Regions from separate parts of the Aeribacillus sp. FSL M8-0235 genome, predicted to be linked through region 2. Evidence: a T-box and tRNA genes for the amino acid it is inferred to sense, from the RefSeq annotation. Region 2 holds a T-box; the other holds one or more tRNA genes.

What was found. The T-box of region 2 lies ahead of leuS (leucine--tRNA ligase). A T-box ahead of a tRNA ligase gene usually reads a tRNA of that ligase, here a tRNA-Leu.
Region 1: it encodes a tRNA-Leu, which carries the amino acid that the T-box ahead of leuS (leucine--tRNA ligase) is inferred to sense. The anticodon was not compared.

The regions. Positions count from the first base shown of each region.
Region 1 is NZ_JBBOBW010000001.1:97,752-108,109, forward strand. Features, by position in the region: rRNA gene NSQ71_RS00475 (23S ribosomal RNA) at 1-2,163, shown strand, start outside; rRNA gene rrf (5S ribosomal RNA) at 2,259-2,374, shown strand; tRNA gene NSQ71_RS00485 (tRNA-Val) at 2,397-2,472, shown strand; tRNA gene NSQ71_RS00490 (tRNA-Thr) at 2,627-2,699, shown strand; tRNA gene NSQ71_RS00495 (tRNA-Lys) at 3,303-3,378, shown strand; tRNA gene NSQ71_RS00500 (tRNA-Leu) at 3,386-3,468, shown strand; tRNA gene NSQ71_RS00505 (tRNA-Gly) at 3,475-3,546, shown strand; tRNA gene NSQ71_RS00510 (tRNA-Leu) at 3,554-3,642, shown strand; tRNA gene NSQ71_RS00515 (tRNA-Arg) at 3,648-3,724, shown strand; tRNA gene NSQ71_RS00520 (tRNA-Pro) at 3,729-3,805, shown strand; tRNA gene NSQ71_RS00525 (tRNA-Ala) at 3,816-3,888, shown strand; partial or broken gene NSQ71_RS00530 (ISL3 family transposase) at 3,991-4,935, opposite strand; gene NSQ71_RS00535 (hypothetical protein) at 5,200-5,652, shown strand; gene NSQ71_RS00540 (prepilin peptidase) at 6,086-6,838, opposite strand; gene NSQ71_RS00545 (IS1380-like element ISGsp2 family transposase) at 7,118-8,491, opposite strand; partial or broken gene NSQ71_RS00550 (transposase) at 8,596-9,252, opposite strand; gene NSQ71_RS00555 (MgtC/SapB family protein) at 9,863-10,358, shown strand, end outside.
Region 2 is NZ_JBBOBW010000001.1:988,458-998,815, forward strand. Features, by position in the region: gene NSQ71_RS04975 (class I SAM-dependent methyltransferase) at 53-640, opposite strand; gene NSQ71_RS04980 (TIGR01212 family radical SAM protein) at 637-1,602, opposite strand; gene NSQ71_RS04985 (YtzC family protein) at 1,761-2,024, shown strand; gene NSQ71_RS04990 (GntR family transcriptional regulator) at 2,477-2,866, shown strand; gene NSQ71_RS04995 (diglucosyl diacylglycerol synthase) at 3,340-4,491, shown strand; T-box leader at 4,581-4,801, shown strand; gene leuS (leucine--tRNA ligase) at 4,869-7,283, shown strand; gene NSQ71_RS05005 (rhodanese-like domain-containing protein) at 7,314-7,634, shown strand; gene NSQ71_RS05010 (sporulation protein Cse60) at 7,848-8,033, shown strand; partial or broken gene NSQ71_RS05015 (NAD(P)-binding protein) at 8,548-9,108, shown strand.

The DNA.
Region 1 (10,358 bases), 890 kb from region 2:
GAGGCCCGAACCCACGCACGTTGAAAAGTGCGGGGATGAGGTGTGGGTAGGGGTGAAATGCCAATCGAACTTGGAGATAGCTGGTTCTCTCCGAAATAGCTTTAGGGCTAGCCTCAAGGGAAGAGTCTTGGAGGTAGAGCACTGATTGGACGAGGGGCCCCCATCGGGTTACCGAATTCAGTCAAACTCCGAATGCCAATGACTTATCCTTGGGAGTCAGACTGCGAGTGATAAGATCCGTGGTCAAAAGGGAAACAGCCCAGACCGCCAGCTAAGGTCCCAAAGTATACGTTAAGTGGAAAAGGATGTGGAGCTGCTTAGACAACCAGGATGTTGGCTTAGAAGCAGCCACCATTTAAAGAGTGCGTAATAGCTCACTGGTCGAGTGGCTCTGCGCCGAAAATGTACCGGGGCTAAACGTATCACCGAAGCTGCGGGTTGACACCGTTGGTGTCAGCGGTAGGAGAGCGTTCTAAGGGCATCGAAGCCGGACCGGAAGGACCGGTGGAGCGCTTAGAAGTGAGAATGCCGGTATGAGTAGCGAAAGAGGGGTGAGAATCCCCTCCGCCGAAAGCCTAAGGTTTCCTGAGGAAGGCTCGTCCGCTCAGGGTTAGTCGGGACCTAAGCCGAGGCCGAAAGGCGTAGGTGATGGACAACAGGTTGATATTCCTGTACCACCTCCTCACCGTTTGAGCAATGGGGGGACGCAGGAGGATAGGGCAAGCGCGCGGCTGGATGTGCGCGTCCAAGCAGTTAGGCTGGCAAGCAGGCAAATCCGCTTGCCGGAAGGCTGAGCTGTGATGGCGAGGGAAAGGAAGTACCGAAGTTCCCGATTCCACACTGCCAAGAAAAGCCTCTAGCGAGGTGAGAGGTGCCCGTACCGCAAACCGACACAGGTAGGCGAGGAGAGAATCCTAAGGTGAGCGAGAGAACTCTCGTTAAGGAACTCGGCAAAATGACCCCGTAACTTCGGGAGAAGGGGTGCTCATCAAGGTGATAAGCCATGATGAGCCGCAGTGAAAAGGCCCAGGCGACTGTTTAGCAAAAACACAGGTCTCTGCGAAACCGTAAGGTGAAGTATAGGGGCTGACGCCTGCCCGGTGCTGGAAGGTTAAGGGGAGCGCTTAAGCTGTAGCTGAAGGTGCGAACCGAAGCCCCAGTAAACGGCGGCCGTAACTATAACGGTCCTAAGGTAGCGAAATTCCTTGTCGGGTAAGTTCCGACCCGCACGAAAGGCGTAACGATCTGGGCACTGTCTCAACGAGAGACTCGGTGAAATTATAGTACCTGTGAAGATGCAGGTTACCCGCGACAGGACGGAAAGACCCCGTGGAGCTTTACTGCAGCCTGATATTGAATGTGGGTACAGCTTGTACAGGATAGGTAGGAGCCAGAGACGCGTGAGCGCCAGCTTGCGCTGAGGCGACGGTGGGATACTACCCTGGCTGTACTGACATTCTAACCCGCGCCCCTGATCGGGGCGGGAGACAGTGTCAGGTGGGCAGTTTGACTGGGGCGGTCGCCTCCTAAAAGGTAACGGAGGCGCCCAAAGGTTCCCTCAGAATGGTTGGAAATCATTCGGAGAGTGCAAAGGCAGAAGGGAGCTTGACTGCGAGACCTACAAGTCGAGCAGGGACGAAAGTCGGGCTTAGTGATCCGGTGGTTCCGCATGGAAGGGCCATCGCTCAACGGATAAAAGCTACCCCGGGGATAACAGGCTGATCTCCCCCAAGAGTCCACATCGACGGGGAGGTTTGGCACCTCGATGTCGGCTCATCGCATCCTGGGGCTGTAGTCGGTCCCAAGGGTTGGGCTGTTCGCCCATTAAAGCGGTACGCGAGCTGGGTTCAGAACGTCGTGAGACAGTTCGGTCCCTATCCGTCGCGGGCGCAGGAAATTTGAGAGGAGCTGTCCTTAGTACGAGAGGACCGGGATGGACGCACCGCTGGTGTACCAGTTGTCCCGCCAGGGGCATCGCTGGGTAGCTATGTGCGGAAGGGATAAGCGCTGAAAGCATCTAAGCGTGAAGCCCCCCTCAAGATGAGATTTCCCATCGCTAAAAGCGAGTAAGATCCCTTGAAGATGACGAGGTAGATAGGTCCGAGGTGGAAGCGTGGTGACACGTGGAGCTGACGGATACTAATCGATCGAGGACTTAACCAAGTAAGAGCATCTATTCGTGAAGGAACCGTTATCTAGTTTTGAAAGAATGACATTCCGATGTCATTTGACAACAGGAAGGAAAACAGAAAAGGCTGCTTGGTGGCAATGGCGAAGAGGTCACACCCGTTCCCATCCCGAACACGGAAGTTAAGCTCTTCAGCGCCGATGGTAGTGAGGGTTTGTCCCTTGTGAGAGTAGGACGCTGCCAGGCTGCCTTTATTTAATTGTTTTTAGGAGGATTAGCTCAGCTGGGAGAGCACTTGCCTTACAAGCAAGGGGTCGGCGGTTCGATCCCGTCATCCTCCACCATCTTGCATGCTCGTGCAGCTCAATTGGAGAGCATGTTCTGTCTTCTTTGATTATACTTCAGCGTACTACATTGAGATTCTTCTTAAGCAAGCTTACTTTCATTGGAATAACAATTTAAGCAAAGGCAAAAACTGAGTATTGAAGTTGTTATTATGCCGGTGTAGCTCAATTGGCAGAGCAACTGACTTGTAATCAGTAGGTTGGGGGTTCGATTCCTCTCGCCGGCATCATTTTAGTTGTTTTATTATGAATATGTCTTTCAATCAGTTGTTATACAAGCAATGCTTCATCAAATTTGTGACAGGTTGTTTTGCCCTGATGTCATTGATCGTCCTCCAAATAGTTAAGACAGAAGAGACAGCTGAAAAAATATTTTTGATCATGAGCCATTAGCTCAGTCGGTAGAGCAACGAGCAAGGCTTCATCGAATAAGCGACGAGTTGTCCCGACGCATCCAGTATCCTCGAAAAGACTGGCAGAGGAAGGGACATCTGACAAATTTAAAATGAATTAGAAGAATAAGTTTTTTTATGAGCCATTAGCTCAGTCGGTAGAGCAACGAGCAAGGCTTCATCGAATAAGCGACGAGTTGTCCCGACGCATCCAACATCCTCGAAAAGACTGGCAGAGGAAGGGACATCTGACAAATGAAAAATGGATTAGAAGAAAAAAATTTTTTATGAGCCATTAGCTCAGTCGGTAGAGCAACGAGCAAGGCTTCATCGAATAGGCGACGAGTTGTCCCGACGCATCCAGCATCCTCGAAAAGACTGGCAGAGGAAGGGACATCTGACAAATGAAAAATGGATTAGGAGAAAAAAATTTTTTATGAGCCATTAGCTCAGTCGGTAGAGCATCTGACTTTTAATCAGAGGGTCGGAGGTTCGAATCCTCCATGGCTCACCATTTTGACGCGGGTGTGGCGGAATTGGCAGACGCACTAGAATCAGGATCTAGCGCCTTTATGGCGTGGGGGTTCAAGTCCCTCCACCCGCATCATATGCGGAAGTAGTTCAGTGGTAGAACACCACCTTGCCAAGGTGGGGGTCGCGGGTTCGAATCCCGTCTTCCGCTTTTCTCTGCCGGGGTGGCGGAATTGGCAGACGCACAGGACTTAAAATCCTGCGGTAGGTGACTACCGTACCGGTTCAAGTCCGGTCCTCGGCACCATATTGGCGCCCGTAGCTCAATTGGATAGAGCGTTTGACTACGGATCAAAAGGTTAGGGGTTCGACTCCTCTCGGGCGCGCCATATACGGGAAGTAGCTCAGCTTGGTAGAGCACATGGTTTGGGACCATGGGGTCGCAGGTTCGAATCCTGTCTTCCCGACCAGGAATTTAAAGGGGCCTTAGCTCAGCTGGGAGAGCGCCTGCTTTGCACGCAGGAGGTCAGCGGTTCGATCCCGCTAGGCTCCATCCAAATATTTATTTATACAACCAATTCCAATAATCCGCTGAACCTTAGGGAGATTCCTAAGGTTTTTTTTTATGTGCGCCCGGCATGTACATGAACTATAGGTCTAAAAGATCATGGGCATCATCGTAATCGGTCAACTTATAGAAATCTCGAAATAGTTCCTTTAAATAGTAAGCACAAGCAAGTTCTGGGTACTCTTCTAAGATTTCTTCCAAGCGTGCTTTCTGATGATCCTGTAGTGATTCATATCCTTTCAACAGGAGGAACCTTGCTTTTTTTAGTTTTGCAAATCCTTTTCTAACTTTGTCTAAGGCTTGTGTGACTTTTTGAACAACATGGTATTTATCAATGACGATCGTCGCTAAAGGAAAGACGGATTGAATCGCTTTATGATAAGGCTCCCACATGTCCAAAACGATGGTTTGAACCGTTTGGGAGGAAAGGACATTCTGATGGAATAGTTGAATGGTGGAATCACAATCTCGGTCTTTATGCATTCCGATGACACAGCCTAATTTCGCCTCTGTCAAAACGGTTTCGTATCGATGACCTTTTCGTACAGACACCTCATCTAAACTTAAAACCAGTTCATCCTTATCTAAAGCTTCATGAATTTGTTTTTGATGAAGGGCAGCTTTTTCTTGAGCGACCGAGTAGTAAATTCTCTCTAAGGTCGAATACGGAATCTTTTGTTTTCGACTTACATCTTGTATAGTTGTATCCTGACATAATTCAAACAAGTATTCACGATACCTATTCGTTTGGTGTTTATTAGGTTGAATCGACTCATAAGGCTCCGAGAATACCGATTGACAATTTTGGCATTGATATCGTTTGACCAGCACAAATAAACACACAGAATGATTGAGAATAGGAAGATCACGAACCTTTCTTGTCCTCCTGTCATGGACATAAGAAGTCATAAATCCACAATAAGGACAACGTTCCTCATGACACTTTTTTTGAACATGAACAAAATATTGATTGGAGAAAGAAAGTTGTTTAATCACTTCAAACTCTGGCAATTCTAGTGATATAGAAAGCACTTACGAAACCTCCTTATGTTTGTCTGGTAGCTAACATTATTGCCAGGTTTTCGTAAGTGTTTTCTTCTTTTTTGCCAAAATCACAAAAAGTGGTGATGAATCAAAAAAATATCATCGATTCCAAAAAGGCGCTATTATTGTGTATGTTTTTAATCGTAATAAATGCTCTAGTTTTATTCATTAATTTCAATTCACTATAAAAAACGATTCAGAGGAACTTGGATAAAATTTTCTTCATTCTTGAATATATGAGAGGATAGGAAAATGGGTAATGAAATAAAAATGTATTTTTCTCATCACAAACCAATTTATGTTATACTTGCTGCAATCATGATAGGATGCGGACTGCAATATTTCATACTTAGCAATGAGAATATGAAGTCTGTACAGGATGCTTTATCGGAAGAATCGGAGTCATTGATTTTCCAAAGCTTCTCTGTCGATATCATTGCCCTAATTGCCTTGCTATATTATATTTTTTGCTCTGCTGCTTCAATCATGAAAGATGGAGTTTTTGAAAAAAATAAAAGCACCCGTAAAATGATTTTACATAAAATATACGCTTCTTATTTGTTCGTATTTATTTGCAACGGAATCATTGTATTATCGACTAGCATAATCGTTATCATACTTTATGGATTTCATCATGATATTTTTTATCATGCATTGTTATTACTTATTGCGAAGTCCTATACCGCAATTTTTTATGTAACATGATCTATGTTTTTGGCTGTTCTATTCAAAAAGTATATGTTTATTTTTACCATACTTTTTGTTGTGGAGATTGCCAAAATTGCGGTTTTTGCATTTCTGCGTAAATTTGCTGTTTTTGATTACGTTATATTCAATCATTTAGATATTTCTTCTTATTTCCATTTGCCGTCTTCGGGAATTGATAAGGGATATAACATATTATTTTCCATTGCCATATATTTAGCGTATATATTCCTTCTGCAAGCTTTGAGTGTTTATATATTCAACAAGAAAAGAGAGCGTGTAACCGATTAATTAACATTTATCGTTGTTATGGATGACATTATCACCATTGTAAAGATTTTGAAAAAGGCCGTTTAGCTCGCTAGGCTCTGTTAAAAATACTTTGGCTTCATATCAAAAGAAAAGAAAAGTCAGACCTGTTCTCTTTTGTCCATTATATGATTAACTGAATATACCAATGGAAAATTTCCGTTTCATAAAAATATGAAAGCACGGCTCCAATGCTTATGAAAGGTCCGAATGGTATCGCCGATTTACGGCTTAATTGTTTCGCGATGATGCCAAATAGACCGAATAATGCACCAATCAAGGTAGACAGGAAAAAAGCTAATAACACTCCTTTAAGACCTAAAGCATATCCTAAAACAGCAAATAGTTTAATATCTCCGCCTCCCATTCCGCCATTGCTTACAATGGCAATGATATAAAGAAGGATAAAACCGACAGTCATTCCAATTATCGAATCATACCAAGGATGAAGCGGAATCCAGATCCGCAGGAAAATAAATAGAACGAAGAAAAAGATTAAAATTCGATTCGGAATCAATTTGTAAGATAAATCACTCACCGTAATAATGATAAGAAGTGAAACAAAGGGTAGTGCTACTAAAAGCTCCTTGCTAAATCCAATTTTGTAAAAACTAAAAACAAATAGTAAACCTGTGATCAGCTCCATCACTGGGTAAATAGCCGAAATCGGAACACGGCAGCTGCGGCATTTTCCTTTTTGAAGCAAGTATGAAAAGATGGGTATTAATTCATACCAGGATAAGAAATGGCCACAATGCGGGCAGTGCGACCTCGGCTGAACGATTGAGCGTTTTTTCGGGATGCGAAGACCGACAACATTAAAAAAAGACCCGAAAATGATTCCGATAACAAAGAAAAAAAGGTAAACGAAAACCATTGCCAAACTCCTCGTACATTAGTATTTAGGGCTGTTTTTACCATTTTGCGATTCCTTATTTGTTTCTGATGACCTGAATCCGTGATGAATTGAAATCGACTTTGATTTTGTTGTAATTTTGATGGATTGATAATCCATAAAACCCTTTTTATGCTTATGACCTATGTCATCTCTATTTCCGAAAATGGAACAAATCTCTTTTTTAGGTATACGAACCAAAAAAATAGACAAAAAAGCACAGGGAGTGACGTTGGACATCAGCGCTCGAACATTCGTTCGTTATCTTGCCTCTCTCCATTTCTGATAGACGTTCAGTAGGGGCTCGCTATAGCCACTCCTTCGCGTCAGTTTCATCCAGATCTGTCGTGATCGACGGACGAGTCGCCCTGCCATCGTGATCACCGTCTGAATAATCGTCTTGATGCGGCGGCGTTTCACTTTGTGGTGCAACGGATGTCTCGGATCGCTTAATAGATCTTGTCCAATCAGACGAAGAAGATTGTAAACGAAGGCTCCCATGACCAACACGAGCGCATTCGTTTTCATCTTCCCAGATGGAAGCCGCTCTAAATCTAAGTCGCTCTTCAGTTCGCTATGAAACTGTTCGCATGTCGCATGGTCATGATACAACGCGAGCACATCGCTCATTCGAACATGCTCGTATCCTTTGAGCCGCACCCAATAGCTTTCCACTTCATAATCAGGAACGAGCATCAGCTGTCCATTGCGTTCCATCGTCCGTTCCGTCACTTGGGTGACTTGAACGTACGTATACGTGTTTCCATCGATCGCTGCCTTCTGTGGAAGGCATAGCTCATAGGTTTGTACTCCTTCGCTTTGTCCATCATCGACACGTTTGCCCTTTTGCGAAGCGATCTGGAACCAAAGCGCTGTCGATTCTCGGCGTAAGTTTCGCTTGATGACAAAGTCCACGTCTTCCTTTAGGCATACGTGCACATTCGCTTCTGCATCGTTTCCTGCATCCATGCGAACAAGCAGACGAGATGAAGTCAGTTGACGAGCTCGACGGATAGCGGTGACTAAAAACGAGGGCATGTTGTCTTGCACATGTTGTTTCCCTGGACGCAACTCGGCATGAACGAGATACCCTTCCTTCCCTGCATACGCAAACAACGGTGTAAAACCGTCAAATCCTTTATACGTTCGACTGACTCCTTCTTTTTTCGTATCGGAGTTGTCAAATGGGGAACCATCTATATCAAGGGGAAGCCATGTCGTCTTTCCTTTGGTCCAACAAGGGGACAAAGTGGCATGTCGTTGAATCAACAGACGTATGGACTCCTCCCAAAGAATCGTTTCGGTCATCGGAAGACAAGCGAGCTGATCGAGTCGTTGTCGCAAGGTTGGAGAGGAAGGCACGTGCTGAATCCCCATCGATGCCGAAAAGATATCGTCCTGACGATACGCTTCGATATGATCGAAATCCGTTTTTCCTGTGGCAAGCAAGCCAATCATCGAGCGAATGACATCGCTATGGGAAATGTGCACTTCTCGACGAACCGTTGGAAGCCGAAGTGCGTTTACCCGTTTATCCAGTTTCGTTCGATGGAGTAAGTAGCCAACGAGAGCAAGCCCAGCACTTGGGGTAATCGCTTCATCTGTCAATACAAACCGAATCGGGAAATCTTTCATCACATCACCTACTTGATGAAGAATCGTCAACGTCGTTTTCCCTTATCGTATCAACGGTTTGCGACCATTGTAAAGATGTTTTGTCACGGATTCAGGTTAGAGTTTGTACAACTCTTTACTTGTTCAATTAATTGTGGTGCGACATCCCCATCGTTGATATGAGCAGGGGTTACTTCAATCGCCATTGGTAATTCACTTTTGGTGTCAACGGAAAGATGCATCTTATAGCCAAACCAAGTAATTTTATTACCGAAGGAATCAAACTTTGCCCCCCAATTGGCGTTGCCTGTTTGTTCACTTCGCTTCTTAGGCTGCTTCTTTTCGTAAGCATCAATGGCGGCACTGTCGATAGCCTGATGTTTTCCATCAATTACTCCTTCCTCTTGAGCTAACTGGACGAGATCTTGAAAGATTCTTTTCACGAGTCCAGTTTTGGTTAGTGAAGAAAATACTCGGCTAAGAGTAGAGATGGATGGTGCAGGCCTGCTAATATCTAAACCACATTGGTAACGAAAACGCAGGTCATTTTTCAATCGATTGTGAAGAGAAGTAAAAGTATCAATACCTTCTAATGGGGCAGCGATAAGAGCCCTTAATATCCCTTCTTTGGAATGTCCTTCAGCCCCTTGGGGTGAAGAACTTTTCAATTGTTTAGCATAAGGACGCAAATCTAGAGCACTAAAAAAGATCGGTAATTTCTCTTTTGACTCTAAAATTTGCAATTCTTCAAAGGAAAATAGACTTTCTTGTAGAATATACAAAGTGACTTCCTCCTTGTGGATTTTTGTGGTTTGGTCACTTCAAAATTCTACAAATAAGGGGTGAAGTCCTTTTTTATGCTTTAGAAAACCTTATGGCTCTTGGGTTGAAAAATGTACAAAATGCTCATGTAAAAAAGTATGGACGAAACGATTATTCGCTGCAATGCGGTTTGAGAAGCTCAAGCCTCTTTTATCCTCTTGTAAATGGAAATTTACAACAAACAGACAAAACAGCTTAAAACAGAACGAACAAAAACGACAAATTTACGAACAACTAAGAGCTCGCTTCTTCTGAAGATCCTCCGCATCTATTGCAATCAAGCTCGCTTTCTTTAAAACCTTCAATCGGAGTATAATTAATTGATCGCTACTTCAGAAGCATAAACTGTTCCATTCTTGAAGCATATGAGCAGTGAAAGCTTCGTTTGATTTTAAAGCCAGCTCTAAAAGTGCTTTTTTGTTTCATATCATTCTTAGTCTCATACTCAAGAACAATTGAATATTGAGCACTGTTCATCGCATATAATGGGAAAGTATAATACTGTATCATTTCAAAATTCATATATGGCCAAAACAGAAAAAGTCATTTGGATGGTAAGGAGGAATGATAATGCCTGAGGAATGGCAAATTATGTTGATTCGCATTGTTTTAGCAGTCATTTTAAGTGGATTTATTGGCCTTGAACGAGAATTTAAACGGCATCCAGCAGGCTTTCGCACGCATTTGTTAGTTGGTGTCGGCTCCTGCATGATGATGCTGCTGTCTCTTTATGGCTTTGAAGAATATATGGATCGTTATGAAAATATTCGTTTTGACCCAGCAAGAATTCCTTCTTATGTCATTAGCGGCATTGGTTTTTTAGGTGCTGGAACGATATTAGTGAGAGGGGTTACGGTAAGAGGATTAACGACGGCAGCCTCGATTTGGGTTGTTGCAGGACTTGGCCTTGTTGTTGGGGCAGGAATGTATCCGTTGGCGATTTTTTCTACCTTGATTGTATTGTTGAGTTTGATCTTTCTCAATAAGGTGGAGGCTTTTTTTGCTGAGAAGTCAAGCAAAAAATGGATACAAGTTAGTCTTCCAGAAGATGATTTGGTGGAATTTA
Region 2 (10,358 bases):
ATTGAACCGCCGTATACGGAACCGTACGTACGGTGGTGTGAGAGGACGGGAGTTAATCGCTCCCTCCTACTCGATTTTCGATTGCTACAATAAACGGAGGGGAATTTTTTTGGTTTAAAAAACGATATTCAAGTACATGAGCAGTATGTTGATCGATTTGTTCGGCAAATTTAAGAAGCTCATCTCTCTCACGTTTTCCTTCCGGATGGCCGTGATAAACGACCAGCACGATCATTCCACCGGGTCTTAATATGGATAAAAGCTGCTTTACTGCTTCAATAGTTGATTCTGGTTTTGTCACAATGTTTTTTTGGCCACCGGGCAAATAACCGAGATTAAACATCGCACCGGCGATATGATTGTGATGTTTTTTCGGAATCGTATTGAAAATGTCATCATGGCTGGAATGAAACAAAGTAACACGGTCGATTAAACCGGATTCCTTCAATCGTTTTTTTGTCTCTTCAAGCGCTTGTTTTTGAATATCATATCCAAACACATGACCTTGTTCGCCAACGAGTTGAGCTAAAAAGACGGTATCATGTCCGTTCCCGACTGTTGCATCAATAACGATATCGCCGTTTTGGACAGCGGAAGCCATCAATTTTTTTGCAAATGGAAGAATGCGAATGAGGTTCATTTTGACATCACTCGATCTTTTGTATAATACTTCCCTTGGTAGCTGTTTCGTTTTTCGAGTTCGGCATCAATGGCATTCAGCACTTCCCATTTGTTAACGCTCCACATCGGCCCTATCATTAAATCGATCGGACCGTCGCCTGTAATGCGATGAACGATCATTTCGGGAGGCAGTACCTCTAGCTGATCGCAAACTAATTGTACATATTCATCAAAGGATAAAAAGCGCACCATCCCTTTTTCATATTGCTTAACCATCGGTGTACCTTTTAACAAATGGAGCAGATGAATTTTAATTCCTTGAACATCCAGCTTAGCAACTTCTTTTGCAGTTTCCATCATCATATCGTACGTTTCAAGCGGAAGACCGTTTATGATGTGTGTGCAAACTCGGATTCCGTGCTTTCTGAGCTTGTTAACTCCTTCCACATAACATTCATAATCGTGCGCACGGTTAATTAAATCAGCGGTCCGCTGGTGAACGGTTTGCAATCCTAATTCAACCCAAAGATATGTCCTCTCATTTAATTCCGCCAAATAATCAACAACATCGTCAGGCAAACAGTCAGGCCTTGTAGCAATGGACAAACCGACAACTCCTTCGAGACCTAATACCGTTTCATATTTCTCACGAAGAACTTCCACGGGTGCATGAGTGTTTGTAAATGCCTGAAAGTAAGCAATATACTTTCCGTTTTTCCATTTCTCATGCATTTTGCTTCTAATGTCGTGAAATTGCGTAACAAGATCATCAGCTCTGTTTCCGGCAAAATCGCCCGACCCTGCGGCACTGCAAAACGTACACCCGCCATGTGCTACCGTACCGTCGCGGTTTGGACAGTCAAATCCTCCGTCTAAAGCAACTTTAAACACTTTATCTCCAAATGTATTTCGTAAATGGTAATTCCATGTATGATACCGTTTGTTGTCATTCGTATACGGAAATGGATTGTGGTTCGCCAATTCCTACTCCTCCTGTTTCGATATACTATCAAGACATTTTACCATGATTGCCAAACCAATCTCAAATAAGAATTTACCAGCTTTTTTCATGATGGAGCTTGCAGAAATAGCGAAAAATACAGTTGATGAAGAAATTCTTCATCAAGGAGGGGATTTGTTTGGCTACTAGACAATCCGTGGAAGAGTGCATTCAACATTGCCAGCAAGCATTGGAATATGCAAATGAGCAATATATTGAAGGACTGAAACAGGAGCATTACAATGATGAAGAATATACAAATGCACAGCAAAAGCTTCAAGATGCGCTTGCAGAAGTGGAAAAACTCAGTTTAAGCGCAAATGACCAGCAGCGGGAGCAGCTTCACCGCATGCGCCTTCAACTGCAGCATCTTCAAAATGAGATGATTTTGCTCGATCATTAAAATTCCAGGGCAAAGCCTGATTGTAGGCTTGCCCTTTAATTGCAGTTATTATTTTTCATTTATTCTTTAGCCGATTTGATCTTATATATAAATTTGCATAAGGAAAGAATGGTTTTTGGAATAAAAACGAAAATATAGAATAAAAATATCTTTCAACAGATTGCGCTATTACCGATATAAAAGCTCGGCTCAATGCGAATGAACGATTACATTTTAAAACAAAATCGGGATCAGTTTGTTGAAATCAGCCAAACTTCTAGCAAAAGCTGCTATACGACTATGTACATCATAATTTCCCTAAGATCAAGAGCCCCCGAACGAGTGAAATCATTCAGCGTTTTTTATATGCGGAATCAGAAAATGTTGATTGCATCTTTTCTGTATTATGTGTACTATATAATGTAGTACACATAATACAAAAGAGTCCTTTTTGTAAGAAAGAAGGGTATTTGATGTTTGAAATTGACCCGAGAAGTGCCACTCCGATATATGAGCAGATCATAAAAAAAATGAAAGAACTATGTATCAAAGGTGTGTTAAAGCCTGGCGATAAACTGCCCTCTGTAAGAGAGATGTCTTCCATGATTATCGCTAATCCTAACACGGTTTCAAAGGCTTATAAAGAGCTGGAAAGAGAAGGCTTGATTGAAACGCTGAGAGGACGGGGGACATTTGTATCGAAAATGGTGCAGAAAAAGCTGGATGAAGAGAAAATTGAAATAATTAAAGAGGAGCTGCGGCAAATTATGATCGATGCATTTTATGCAGGAATCAGCTTTGAACAAATATACCAATGGATGAAAGACATGAATAACGAATTTGCCAATGCTTTTCATAAATAAAGTTTAGCAAAGAAAAAGTATTTGAATCTCTGCAGCGAGTTTCAGCTTGTTTGGCTAAAACGGTTCAGAAAAGATAAAGGAAAAACTTTGTTCGGAGGGCATATCTTATTCTTCTCGGTGTTATTCATGCAGCTTTGGCTGCCCATTAGCTAGCTAAAAAATCCCCGGAAAAACGGCATAAATTCAATTAAACCAATGCGTATCGGTAAGATTCTTGTATGAACCATGCGAGTAAACGGGCAGAATTATTTTTTGTTGGACATTAAAAAATCCCAATCCATATATTTGTCATTTTAGCTATTGCAACCAACAAAAAAACGAAAATTTCCAGTGAAATGTAAATGTAATAAAATAATAAAGGATTCTTAATTTTTTTCTCCTAAAATTATAAAAGGAAATATACATTTAAAGTGAAACTATTTTGATTTTAGTTCGTTCTAATTGTTGAGCTGCTTTAAGTTGAGGTGAATAAAATGTTAAAAGACCCAAAGATATTAATATTAACGGCAAATTACGGAAACGGTCATATCCAAGTTGCTAAAACATTGGAGCAGTCTTTGCATAAGATGGGAATCAACAACGTAAAAGTTTCTGATTTAATTAGCGAGTCTCATCCAATTATGGCAGAAATTACAAGATATTTATATTTGAAAAGTTTTTCCATCGGTAAGCAATTTTATCGGTTATTTTATTATAGTGTGGACAAAATGTCTAACAAACGCATTATGAATTTGTATTTGAAGCTTGGACACCGCAAGTTGAATCAGCTAGTAAGGGAGATAAATCCTGACATCATCATTAATACATTTCCTATTTCCGTTGTTCCTGAATATCGCACGCGGACAGGCGTGTTCATCCCGACATTTAATGTGCTGACCGATTTTTGTCTTCACCGAGTATGGGTTCATAAAAACATTGATAAATATTATGTTTCGTGCGACGATGTGAAGGAAAAACTGACAATGCTCAACATCCATCCAGCGCTTGTCAAAGTAACCGGAATTCCTATTCGGCCGCAGTTTGAAGAAAAAATGGAAACGATCGATTTATATAAAAAATACAATTTGGATCCGAACAAGAAAACTTTGTTAATTGCTACAGGCGCTCATGGAGTTTTAAAAAATGTAAAAGATTTGTGTGAATCATTTTTTACACGAGACGACATGCAAATAGTCGTTGTATGCGGAAATAACCAATCGCTGAAAGATGAGCTTGAACCGCTTCAGTATATTCACCCGGATCGAATAAAAGTTTTTGGCTATGTCGAAAGAATCGATGAGCTCTTTCGCATTTGTTCCTGCATGATAACAAAGCCTGGAGGGATTACTCTCAGCGAGGCGGCCGCATTAAAAGTTCCGCTTATTCTCTATAAACCTGTTCCGGGGCAGGAAAGGGAGAATGCCGATTTGTTTGCAGCAAAAGGGGCGGCGGTTGTCATCAATAAGCTTGAAAAAGTTCAAGAGACGGTCAATGATTTATTTAACCACCCTGAAAAAATGGAAAAAATGAAAATGAGCATTGCTGAATTATATAGACCAAACGCTGCTGACACGATCTTGCAGGACATTTTAAATGAAGCAGAAATGCTGCTTGATTCAAGCTTGAAAGGGTCTGTCAATTATTAATTATTAGACTGAAATCCAAATTTTTCGACATTGACTTGCATGAACTCATAAAATTCATTAAAATAACAATATGATAAGTGGATGAAAAAGCAAGAACGGTGAAAAGGATCAGTAGTGGATAAAGGCGTCTAGAGAGTTGACGGAAGGTGAAAGTCAATCGTTGTTTATTCACGAACTCCCCTTTGAGTTGCGGGTGTGAAATGTATTCCGGTACAGACTAATGCCCGACGTGTTTCCACGTTACGGAACAGAGTGAGTGCATTTGCGCTAATTTGGGTGGTACCGCGGGAAATTGTCTCTCGTCCCTTCGTCGTGGGGATGGGAGTTTTTTTATTATTTGACGCTTATACATATATATAGCAAAGGAGGATTTTTACATGTCTTACAACCATCGTGAGATTGAGAAAAAATGGCAAGATTATTGGCTAAAAAACAAAACATTTAAAACAGAGGATGATTCCGATAAACCGAAGTTTTATGCATTGGATATGTTTCCGTATCCTTCGGGAGCTGGTCTTCATGTAGGCCATCCTGAAGGTTATACGGCAACCGACATTTTGGCGCGAATGAAACGGATGCAAGGATACAATGTTCTCCATCCAATGGGATGGGATGCATTTGGACTTCCGGCTGAGCAATATGCTTTAGATACCGGCAACGATCCTGCGGAATTTACGAAAAAAAATATTGATAATTTTCGCAGACAAATTCAATCACTAGGATTTTCCTATGATTGGGATCGGGAAGTAAATACAACTGATCCGGAATATTACAAATGGACGCAATGGATCTTCTTAAAACTTTATGAAAAAGGACTTGCTTACATTGATGAAGTGCCCGTCAACTGGTGCCCGGCACTCGGAACTGTTCTTGCAAATGAAGAGGTCATCGACGGAAAAAGCGAACGGGGAGGACATCCTGTTGAACGCCGTCCGATGAAACAATGGGTGTTAAAAATCACCGAATATGCTGACAGGCTGCTGGAAGATTTAGAAGAGCTTGATTGGCCGGAAAGCATAAAGGAAATGCAGCGAAATTGGATCGGCCGGTCGGAAGGTGCGGAAGTTCATTTTACAGTCGATGGAACTGATAAAACCTTTACTGTTTTTACTACTCGTCCTGATACGCTTTTCGGTGCTACGTATACAGTGCTTGCGCCTGAACATCCGCTTGTGAAAGAAATTACAACCGAGGAACAAAAAGAAGCGGTGGAAGCCTATTTAGATCAAATTAAAAGTAAAAGCGATCTCGAAAGAACGGACTTGGCGAAGGAAAAAACAGGCGTGTTTACCGGAGCCTATGCTGTAAATCCTGCCAATGGAGAAAGATTGCCGATTTGGATTGCCGATTATGTTTTAATGAGCTATGGTACAGGTGCGATCATGGCCGTGCCTGCCCACGATGAACGGGACTATGAATTTGCGAAAAAATTTGACCTGCCGATTAAAGAGGTTGTCGCTGGAGGAAACATCGAACAAGAAGCTTATACAGGAGACGGCGAGCATGTAAATTCCGACTTTTTGAACGGATTGAATAAAGAAGAAGCAATTGAAGCGATGATCAAATGGCTGGAGGAAAACAAAAAAGGACAAAGAAAAGTGACATACCGTCTCCGAGACTGGTTGTTCAGCCGTCAACGTTATTGGGGTGAACCGATTCCGATCATCCATTGGGAAGACGGCACGATCACAGCTGTTCCTGAAGAGGAGCTGCCGTTAGTGCTTCCGGAAACAGATGAAATTAGACCTTCGGGAACCGGTGAGTCACCTTTAGCGAATATTGAGGATTGGGTGAATGTCGTTGACCCGAAAACAGGCAAAAAAGGGCGGCGCGAAACAAACACAATGCCTCAATGGGCGGGAAGCTGCTGGTACTATTTGCGCTATATTGACCCGCACAATTCAGAACAATTAGCTGATCCTGAAAAATTGAAAAAATGGCTGCCTGTGGACATTTATATCGGCGGGGCTGAGCATGCTGTTTTACACTTGCTGTATGCCCGTTTCTGGCATAAATTTTTATACGATATCGGAGTAGTTCCGACGAAAGAACCGTTCCAAAAATTGTTTAACCAAGGAATGATCCTCGGCGAAAACAATGAAAAGATGAGCAAATCAAAAGGAAATGTCGTCAATCCTGATGAAATTGTTGAAAGCCACGGAGCGGATACTCTCCGTTTATATGAAATGTTCATGGGTCCGCTTGATGCATCCATTGCATGGTCAACAAAAGGACTCGACGGTGCAAGAAGATTTTTAGATCGTGTATGGCGGCTGTTTGTAATGGAAAATGGCGAGTTGAATCCGAAAATCGTCGATGAACCGTCTCAAGAGCTTGAACGCATTTATCACCAAACAGTGAAAAAGGTAACGGAGGATTATGAAAATCTGCATTTTAACACAGCTATTTCGCAACTGATGGTATTTATTAATGAAGCTTATAAAGCGACAATTCTTCCGAAAGAATATATGGAAGGCTTTGTAAAGCTTTTATCGCCGGTTGCTCCGCATATTTGCGAAGAGCTTTGGGAAAAACTCGGCCATTCTGAAACGATTGCTTATGAATCGTGGCCGGCATGGGATGAATCAAAGCTTGTCGAAGATGAAGTGGAAATTGTCATTCAAATCAACGGAAAAGTGCGGGCAAAGCTGCTTGTACCAAACGATGCTTCTAAAGAGGAAATGGAAAAAATCGCGATGGATGATGAAAAAATAAAAGAACAGCTTGAAGGCAAAACCGTTCGTAAAGTGATTGCTGTTCCTGGCAAGCTTGTCAACATCGTAGCCAATTAAGCTTGAATATCAATGAAAGGATGGCCATTTATGGTAAAAGAAATCACACCAAATGATCTCAAAACGAAGCTTGAAAACGGCGAAAAATTAGACATTATTGATGTCCGCGAGGAAGAAGAAGTAGAAGAAGGCATGATTCCACAAGCAAAACATATTCCGATGGGAGAAATCCCGGACCGCATTGAAGAATTTGATAAAGAAAAGGAATATATTTTCGTCTGCCGCTCAGGAAGAAGAAGTGAAAATGTTTGTTTATATTTACAGGATCTTGGTTTTAATGTCATCAATATGGTTGGCGGAATGCTCGAATGGACAGGGGAAACTAAACCGAAGAGCGAGATAAAAAAATAAGTGGAAAAACCGCGCTTATGTAGGCGCGGTTTTTTCCTTATAAAGGAAGATTAGCGTGGCAAAACAGTAAACCATACCGCATGTAATACCCTCAAAATCCCCATAAAAACTGCCGACATGAGCAAATCTTTTCCCTTTATTAAAAGTGTCATATTTGTACAAGCATAAAAGTATATTGGAAGCAACGAGATAAATAAAGGGAGTGTGAAGAAATTGAGCTATAAAGTCGCCATTTTTGACGAAGAGCATGAAAAAGATTTAGAAGAGGAAGTGAACGCTTTTTTAACTGCGCTTCCAAGTCAAAAATATATCGACATAAAATATCATGTAGCGGTAACATGCGATCAAAAAGGTGAACAAATTTACTGTTTTTCAGCGATGATTATTTACAAAGAATAAGAAGACTTTCACATTAATAATGAAAAGTCTATTATATTTAGTAAGAATGTAAACAGAATTAAACGTGAAGCGTTGGTTGATTGTAATTTTAGAGAATCTTCGTCAATGCATCAATGTTCGCATGCGCTCCAAGTAGTTGCTATGCCCAGTGGATCTTGAAAGCTTATAAGCACTGATCCAGATAGGAAACACTTTATAAATTGTACCTGATGTGAGAAAGTCGAATAAAACTGAAATGATCGCCGTCGTTTTGCAGGATGGAAGACGGACTAACTCATGAAAAAGCTTTTTAAAGCAAGCTTTAGACCCGTTTGAAAATCCTTGTTTATGGGGAATCTAGGTCTTTTTTTATTGGAAAAAAGATTTCAATGCCGTTCCGAAGCGACCGCATGAAAAAAGGATGACCAATTTTTTTAAGTTATCCTAGAACCTTTTGAAAGGAAAAAACGCTTCGTATCAACCAGAAATTGTAAGCGCAAGGACAAAAAAGGGTGATCATATGTACTACAGTGCGATGTTGAATATAAAAGGAAAAAAGACAGTCGTTGTCGGCGGAGGGAAGGTAGCGGAAAGAAAAATAAAAGCTTTGCTCGATGCATGTGCTGATATAACGGTTGTCAGTCCCGATCTATCAGATCATCTTCTTCGAATGCATCAAGAAAAAAAAATATCGTGGAAACAAAAAACGTTTGAAAAAGACGATGTAAACGGTGCGTTTCTAGTCATTGCGGCAACGAATGAAAGGGAAGTTAATGAGCAGGTCTACCAGTCATGTGAAGCACATCAGCTGATCAATGTAGTGGATGCACCTGAAAAAAGCAATATCATTATGCCGGCAACATTTAAAAGGGGCGATTTAATCATCAGTGTATCAACGAGCGGGAAAGTTCCGGGGCTCGCCAGAAAATTAAAAAATAATTTGGCAGAGCAGTTTGATGAACATTTTGCTGACTATGTTGAATTTTTAAAGGAAGGTCGAAAACGTGTTTTAGAAGAAATCAACGACCCAGAGCAAAAAAGGATTGTTTTACATCAATTATTAGACAAGAGCTTTTTAGAAGCTTCAAATGAAGAACGGCATAAGCAGCTGGAAATGCTTTTGAATGCGAACAGGTCTAGCGAATAGCTAAACCGGATCGCACATGGCCGTTCAACGGGATAGCGATTTGTGCAAAAAAAGAAGCGCCCCCAAAAGTCAGCTGCCCAGTTCATAAAAAACGTTCTTTCTGCAAAATTGGGCTTGTCACCTCACATTTTACTAGATAGGACGTTTTTTTGTGTGTCTTTTAAAAAAAAGAGTAAGTTATCCTGACTTTTTAGACAGACCCATCAATTTATGCGCTTTGAATGAAAAAGGTAAGGTTTAAATATGCAATTTGATACTATGCCATCCAAAACATTCCATTTAATACCATGACATTAAATGCGGATTAATTAGGTTCTTTAGTTATAACTGTTATTGTCACTAAAACTAAGATGGAAATTATAAATAAACCAATTGTAATAAAGGTATCTTTGAATAAAAAACTAATGAATGCAGTCCATAATAATATTCCTATTGATAGAACTAACATTGGTTTAAAATTTTTAATCTTAACTAAATAATACAAAAGGAAAAATATCGGATATGTGTATCCAAGGAAAATTAGGGCATTTATTCTATCAGTCTGTATAGATAAATCAAAAGATGTGATTAACATAAAAATCGGAATACTAAACACTGCTAATAATACGGATTTGTTACTATTCATTAGAATTATCCTCTTTTCATATTAAAATATACCATTATTATACTATTTTGAGACAAAAAATGTTAAATATGTATTTTTTTTATATTATACTATTGTATTTAAAAATATAAGAGGAGGAAGATGAAATGAAGTTCAAAGTAATCTCTGTACTGGCATTTACTTTTTTACTTCTCGGAACTGTATTACCTCACTTTGCCTCTGCTTCTACTTCTACTCAAAATCAGAGTTAACATGAACAGAACTCTCATCAACGTTTTTAAAATAACGCTTTTTCTCTTTACGAATGACAGATTGTATCCATCTAACCCCAACATGCGCAGATAACATTTTAAATCGTGAATTTACAGTAAGTAAACCGAATGAAAAATGGATAACGAATGTGATAGAACTAAAATATGGTTCTTCAAAGAAAGCTTATTTAAGTGTTATTTTAGACCTTTGATGGTTCTATTGTTAGCTATGTATTTAGCAATCTAATAATAATAAGCTAGTGTTTTACACGTTAGTCAAAGAAATTCCTTCTATTTGTGGTAAACATTATTTACTATATAGTGATCGAGGATTTCAATTTACT